3 regions of the Beijerinckia sp. 28-YEA-48 genome follow, and region 1 is predicted to be linked to each of the others. Evidence: predicted binding sites of a transcription regulator. Region 1 holds the regulator's gene; each other region holds the start of a gene.
The links. Region 1 encodes PhoB, which activates phosphate uptake and scavenging genes when phosphate is short. Its sites were predicted from a motif close to TGTCATNNANCTGTCAT; they were not measured.

Region 1 (2,197 bases):
GCGAACTCGTCGCCGCCATCCATATCGCTAGCGATCTGGAGCGTGTCGGCGATCTCTGCAAGAACATCGCCAAGCGGACAGCGAAGATTTCCGGCGATATGCGCGTGCCGCGCACGCTGGTCGGCCTCAAGCATATGGCCGATATCGCCGCCATCCAGCTGAAGAACGTTCTCGATGCCTATGCGCAAAAGAACGTGGCGCAGGCCGATGAAGTGTGGCGCCGCGATGCCGATGTCGATGCGCTGGAAGACTCCGTCTTCCGCGATCTTCTCACCTTCATGATGGAAGATCCGCGCAACATTTCGTTCTGCACCCATCTGCTGTTCTGTTCGAAGAACATCGAACGGATCGGCGATCACGCGACGAATATCGCAGAGACCGTGCATTACCTCGTCACCGGCGAACCGCTGCCGGTGGAGCGGCCCAAGGGTGGATCATCGGGCCTTGAACCTCAAGCAGCGGCAGCAAAGTAGAGGCTGATCCATGCAGACTTTCACGAATGAATCGAAACCCGTGTCAGTGAGTGACAGGCGTCCACGCAACGAGGCGACGGCCCCGCGCATCCTCATCGTTGAGGATGAGCCAGCCATCGCGCTGCTGCTTGCCTACAATCTGGAGGCGGCTGGATTCACCGTGGAGCGGATTGAACGGGGCGACGAGGCGGAAATCCGCCTCGCCGAAGAAGTGCCCGACCTTCTGATCCTCGACTGGATGCTTCCGGGGGTCTCGGGCCTCGAAATCTGCCGCAGGCTGCGGGCGCGCGAGATCACCAAGGGCCTACCGGTGATCATGCTCACCGCCCGTGGCGAGGAGCAGGAACGGATACGCGGCCTTTCGGTCGGCGCCGACGACTATGTGGTCAAGCCGTTCTCGGTGCCCGAGCTGATGGCGCGGGTGCATGCCTTGTTGCGTCGCTCGCGGCCGGAACGCATCGCCACCAAGCTGCAGCGCGGACCGATCGAGCTCGATCGCGAAACACGGCGCGTCCATCGCAACGGCCGCGAATTGCATCTGGGTCCGACCGAATTCCGGCTGCTTGAACATCTGATGGAAAAGCCCGGCCGCGTCTTCTCGCGCGCGCAATTGCTCGATGCCGTCTGGGGCCTGTCGATCGACATCGACGAGCGCACGGTCGACGTGCATATCGGCCGCCTGCGCAAGGCGATCAGCCGCGGGCGCGAGCGCGATCCGCTGCGCACCGTGCGCGGCGCCGGTTATTCCTTCGACGAAACCTTCGAGCGGGAATAGTCGGCCAGCACATTCGAAAAGAAAAAGGCGTGTGATTGAATCACACGCCTTTAAATTTTTCAGGCCGTCAGTTTCTCAGGAAGGCCGCATCAACATCTGCGGGTTCTTGGAACGATCGCGACGGCGATCCTGCGCCGGCTGATAGGCCATGCGCGAATGATAGGGGCAATAGGTCGCGCCGGGATCGGACTTGCCGCCGCAATAGCGGAATTCCGACGTCGCCGGATCGCCCAGCGGCCAGCGACACATGGACTCCTTGAGCTCCATGATCGTCACGCGCTCGGACATCGGCAGCACGACTTCCTCAATCGTCTTCAGCACCGGCGCTTCATAAGCGCGCGGGGCGAAGGCCAATGCGGTATTACCACGCACCATTCCACCACCCATCGAACTCGATCTCTGAACCGCCGCAGGCCGATGGACACGCGGCTGCGAAACGCGCGGGCGCGCCACCGTCGTGGACGGCGCTTTGACGCGACCGGACAATCCCAGCCGATGCACTTTGCCGATCACGGCATTACGCGTGATGCCGTTGCCGATCTCGGCGGCAATCTGACTTGCGCTATGACCATCCGACCAAAGTTTACGGAGCGTCTCAACGCGCTCATCGGTCCAGGACATTCTCTTCTCCTAAATCCGTTGCCGTGAATCCGTCTGGTTCGCCCCCCGGTTGAGCCGGTGAGCGATTGACGCATGTCACGCTTGCTGAAAGGTCCGCCGCACGAAATGTCGTAGTAGACAGCCCGGAATCTACACTAGCCGTAGAATCGCGCGCAAGAGTCCGGCTTCAATGTTCATGTGGGTGAAATCCGTTTTCCCCAAGCCCTTCGAGGTTTTCGAGCATCCCCGCGCCAGCGGCGGCGGCATCAACTCCATGCAAACATTGGATTTGCCGACGCGGGATAGAAAGCGCTGGGGCACGCGGACAAGCGCATACTTATCCACTGCC
Region 2 (2,197 bases), 370 kb from region 1:
CTTCGCCGCCTTTGACTGCAACATACATCGCTCAACTCTCCGTTTGAACGAGACGGGCCGTGCGCGGCAGGCAGGCCACCGCGTCGGCTGTCGTCAAGATGAGGTCGACACCACGCGGAAAACGCTTTGTGTTGTCGCGCCACTGGTGGGCGAAATCCGCCGGAAGCCCCCGTAGCGCAAGGGTATTTCGCCCCTTGATGCCAGGTCCTTCGAAGGCCAGTGGCGTGCCCTTGTGAAGGCTTTCCACCTGCAGGATCAGGGTGGTCGACTGGTCCGGATAGTCCTGCGAGCCCTGCGCGAACTGATCGAGCGATAGCATCGACTTGGGATCGCCTATCAAAGCGAAATGCGCATCGCCAGCGGCCGTCGTGGCCCGCGCCCCGGTGTGGAAGCCCAACCAGGTGCGGAGCGCTTCATGCGCACCCAACACCGGATCAAGCCAGAACGGCGTATCCGCGTCGATCAGCGTGCAGGCGATCGTACCGGCCAGGGACGTCAGCGGCGCGGGCGGTGTGACGAGCGGCTGCATCGCCAGCACGGTTGCTGGCCGTGCCATCGCATCCATGACGATCCGGAAGGCCGCTTGGGCGTTGAGAACGGGGTCAGTGAATCCGCCTTCCAACGCAGCGACGTGTTGCGCAGCGATCTGCCCCGTCATTGGTCTTCTCCGCGAACCATGGTGAAAAAGTCGACGCGCGTGGCGGCCGTTTCCTGGCGACGCTTTTCATCGACATCGTCAAGCTCGCCTTTGATGGGAATGATCAGCTCGGCGTCGATGCGGGCAGCCGTTCCCGCGTCCTGGCACAGCGCATCGATGATGGCGGCAAGCCGTGCCTTCTCGGTGTCGCGCCCCAGCGCCATGGCGTGACCCACCGAGCCGTCGTCCAGCTTGACGCTGGCGCGGGTGACGGTCGCTTCGCCGACATTGAAGGCTTCACCGCTGGCGCCGATTTGGCCGCGCAGCATGACAAGCCCGGATTCGGGGCCGCGCAGCGGCTTATAACCGGGGTTCAGGCCAAGCGAAGACCACAGATCGCGCAGCCTGCCGCCGTTGCTGCGGGCGAGGACCGCCATGCGGTCCCTTCGCGTCATCGGAATGGTGTCCAAGCTCATGGGCTCTCCAAAATTTGTCTATTGATCTATACAAATAGACAATATATTGGTCTTACCGATTCAAAATGACGGCGACGTGACAGCCCCTCGAAACGGAGTTGAAAAAGTGCAGAGAGCCGGTTTGCAACGCGGTGTCGGCGTGGCGCTGTGGCGACAGATCGCCGATGGCATCCGCTCGGGTCTGGCCACAGGCCTTGTCGACGACAGCGGCCGCCTGCCACCGGAAAGCGAGCTGGCGGAACGCTTTGGCGTCAATCGCCACACGGTTCGGGCGGCGATTTCCGCGCTTGCTCATGAGGGGGTGCTGCACTCGGTGCAAGGCAGCGGCACGTTCGTGCGCCGCCGCAAGCGACTGGTCTTTCCGATCAGCAACCGCACACGCTTCTCGTCCGGGCTCGCCGGACAGGCGCGCGACCGGCAGACCGAACTGCTCGATCACGCCCGTGAAGCGGCCTCCGCCCAGGTGGCGGAAGCCCTTGGTCTTACCATCGGCGACGATGTGCAGCGGCTGGAAACGCTCGGCATGGCGGACGGCATGCCGGTTTCCCGCGCCACATCATGGTTCAGCGCAGAGCGCTTTCCGACGATCGCCGAGACCTATCGCGAAACTAAATCGATCACGGCGGCACTCGCCCTTCTCGGCGTCGGCGACTATCTGCGCGCCTCCACCGGCGTCGAGGCGCGCCATGCCGATGAAGCCGATACGAATGAACTGCAGCTTTCGCCAGGCGCCATCGTCATCGTCACCCGCGCGCTGAACGTCGATCCAGACGGCGTGCCCATCCAGTTTTCGTTCACCCGTTTTCCCGCCGATCGGGTGGAGCTGATGATCGAGACCTCGCGCCCGACGCATTGATGGCGCGGCCTGCGACCACGCTATGGCCACGCTGCTTCGATGATGGCTGGCAGTTCGCGCGCGCCGCTTCCCTTGCCCGGCAGGGCAAAGGAAAGCGACCCTGCCTGACTTATTAGGCCGTCGCTGGCGGCGGTTCTTTCGTGGCCAGCTCCTTCGCCGCTAGCTCTTGGCGCTTGAACTCCGCCATTTCGGCGCGGCCGCTTCGCGTCATCCAGGACTGGATAAAGA
Region 3 (2,197 bases), 1.7 Mb from region 1:
CCAGCCGCGCGCGCCCCTTTGGCGAAGGAAACGAGCCGATCGGGGGTGCGATGAGCCGAGACGATCCGCGCCTCGAAGCTGATTCCAAGCACCTCCAGCGTCTCGGCGGCGTGACGCATGGTTTCCCAGTCGGACTGGCTTCCCATGATGATGGCGACCGGAACGGAGGTCTGAATCACGATTGGATATCCCCTATGGGACCGCTGCGCTGGCGGACATAGATCACGATAGTTTTGGATCACGATAGTTTGGGATCGAATCGATCTAAAACTATGGGACGTGATCGATTCCGAAAAGTAGAGTGGGATTTTAGCGAAAAACCGGTGTCCACTTTTTCGCACCCCGCTTAGACGAAGCGTCGCGCCCTCGCAAGCCGCGCTGCACGAGCGGTCAAGCGATGATGTCTGGCGTCAATTGGTCCTCAATGGCCTGGATTCGATCGCGCAACAGCAATTTGCGCTTCTTCAAACGCTGCATCTGCAACTGATCGACCGTGCCCACGGCCTGCAAGGCGGCAATCGCTGCATCGAGATCGCGATGCTCCTCTCGCAGCCGCTCAAGCTCTGCCGTAAAAGCAGCCTGCTCTTCTTCGCTTAGTCTGATCGGCATTTCTTTTCAGCACCCGCAGGACACGAATCGCCCGACGACGCTCCAGCCGACAGACAGTTTCGCAATGATATTAACCTATACAACGCTTGCAATGCGCACGTTGGCATCAGTCTGAATTTCACTCTTAAGCTTGCTTGAAGGCTTCCTTGGGGTTTGCCGCGCCTTTCACCAAATGTGAAGGATAGACGACAGAAATCCGCTTGAGCCTTCTCGGTTTTGTGGCACACTTTTATGTCCGCAACACCGAAAGGAGATGCAGGATGACAGTGACAAGTCACATTGCTGAATTGGAACGCCGTCACACGGTCCTCGAGAAAGAGATCGAGACTTCCCGCCTAAGCCCCGCCTCCGACCCCCTTAAAACCGCGGAACTTAAACGCAAAAAGCTCAAACTTCGGGACCAAATCGAAAAGCTGCGCAAAGGTCGCACCTCCGTCCACTGACGCTCGATCCCGCATCCACCAACACCCATTTTAGGATCCCGGCAAATCGCCGGGACCAGGGCTATCGGCAAAACGACCACGCGGCTGGGGGCACTCGCACCCGGCCGCGCTGGTTGATGATCGATGTTGGGGGAGTTGGTATCGGATTTTGGCGCCGTGGGGCCGCCTCGAGCTTAACGCTCCGTCTAGCTCTAGTGCTGGTGCGCTCTAGTGCTGGTGCTCTTGGGTAAGGGTCATCGGCAGAGCCAGCTCGCTCAGCAGGAGGTCGACTTTTCCGGCCGGCAGGTGCCGCACCAGCATCGCCAATCCGGCCGCCATCTCGACCTGAACATGCGCCATCTCGCCGATCATCCGCGCTTGGTCGCGACGGTCCCCGCTGACGGCCTCGGACACGCTTCTCAGAGCCGCCACCGCCCGCGCCATTTCCTGAGCGGCGCGATCCAGATGATCGCTGGCCATGTCGATGGCCTTAGAGCAGCTCTGCAACATAAGTCGTCTCCCGACGCGGATGGCCCGCGCTAGCCAGACAAAGTGTGCTATAATATCAGGAGTTTACCTAAGCCCACGATGTTATTCACCTGCTAGTGGCGGCGAAACGGCCGGCCACGTTACATGGCGCTAAATTAAAACTCTCATTTTGCTTCGGTTTGGCCCATGATGCGCTATACGATGAACTAACGTGCTACATTAGAATGTGATGTCGGACAGCCCCTCCCAACGCCCTCTCTTTTCTGACGTCGAGCAGCAACAGATAGAATCGTCGCTGCGCGATATCCTGGCGCAGGACGATTTCAAGGCCTCCGGCCGCCTCAGCGCCTTCCTGAAATTCATCGTCACCGAAACCCTGGAAGGCCGGGCGGATCGCCTGAAGGCGTTCACCATCGCCGTCACCGTCTACGGCCGCGACGACACATTCGACCCCCAGGCCAATTCGATCGTCCGTGTCGAGGCGACCCGCCTGCGCCGGATGCTGGAGCGCTATTTCCGCGAGCAGGGCCGCGATGCCCCCATCGAGATCCGCATCCCGAAAGGACGCTACGTTCCGGAATTCATCCGCCGGGACGCGCCCGATGCCCGCCCGAGCCTCGACGAAAATCGCTCCAACGACGCCCGGATGGCCGACGACCGTAGCAGCGGTCGCGGTT

Region 2: a site for PhoB is predicted at 1,179-1,195, ahead of phnF (phosphonate metabolism transcriptional regulator PhnF). Genes of this name have one in related genera too.
Region 3: a site for PhoB is predicted at 784-800, ahead of BLW50_RS26500 (YdcH family protein). Genes of this name have one in related genera too.

What each region holds. Positions count from the first base shown of each region.
Region 1 covers NZ_FNSI01000001.1:3,973,921-3,976,117, forward strand. The annotation lists gene phoU (phosphate signaling complex protein PhoU) at 1-473, shown strand, start outside; gene phoB (phosphate regulon transcriptional regulator PhoB) at 520-1,248, shown strand; gene BLW50_RS18550 (GcrA family cell cycle regulator) at 1,324-1,869, opposite strand.
Region 2 covers NZ_FNSI01000001.1:3,599,376-3,601,572, forward strand. The annotation lists gene BLW50_RS16935 (carbon-phosphorus lyase complex subunit) at 1-28, opposite strand, end outside; gene phnH (phosphonate C-P lyase system protein PhnH) at 32-658, opposite strand; gene phnG (phosphonate C-P lyase system protein PhnG) at 655-1,113, opposite strand; gene phnF (phosphonate metabolism transcriptional regulator PhnF) at 1,220-1,969, shown strand; gene BLW50_RS16955 (multidrug efflux RND transporter permease subunit) at 2,082-2,197, opposite strand, start outside.
Region 3 covers NZ_FNSI01000001.1:5,645,777-5,647,973, reverse strand. The annotation lists gene purE (5-(carboxyamino)imidazole ribonucleotide mutase) at 1-146, opposite strand, end outside; gene BLW50_RS26505 (YdcH family protein) at 391-609, opposite strand; gene BLW50_RS26500 (YdcH family protein) at 870-1,052, shown strand; gene BLW50_RS26495 (hypothetical protein) at 1,260-1,541, opposite strand; gene BLW50_RS26490 (tetratricopeptide repeat protein) at 1,750-2,197, shown strand, end outside.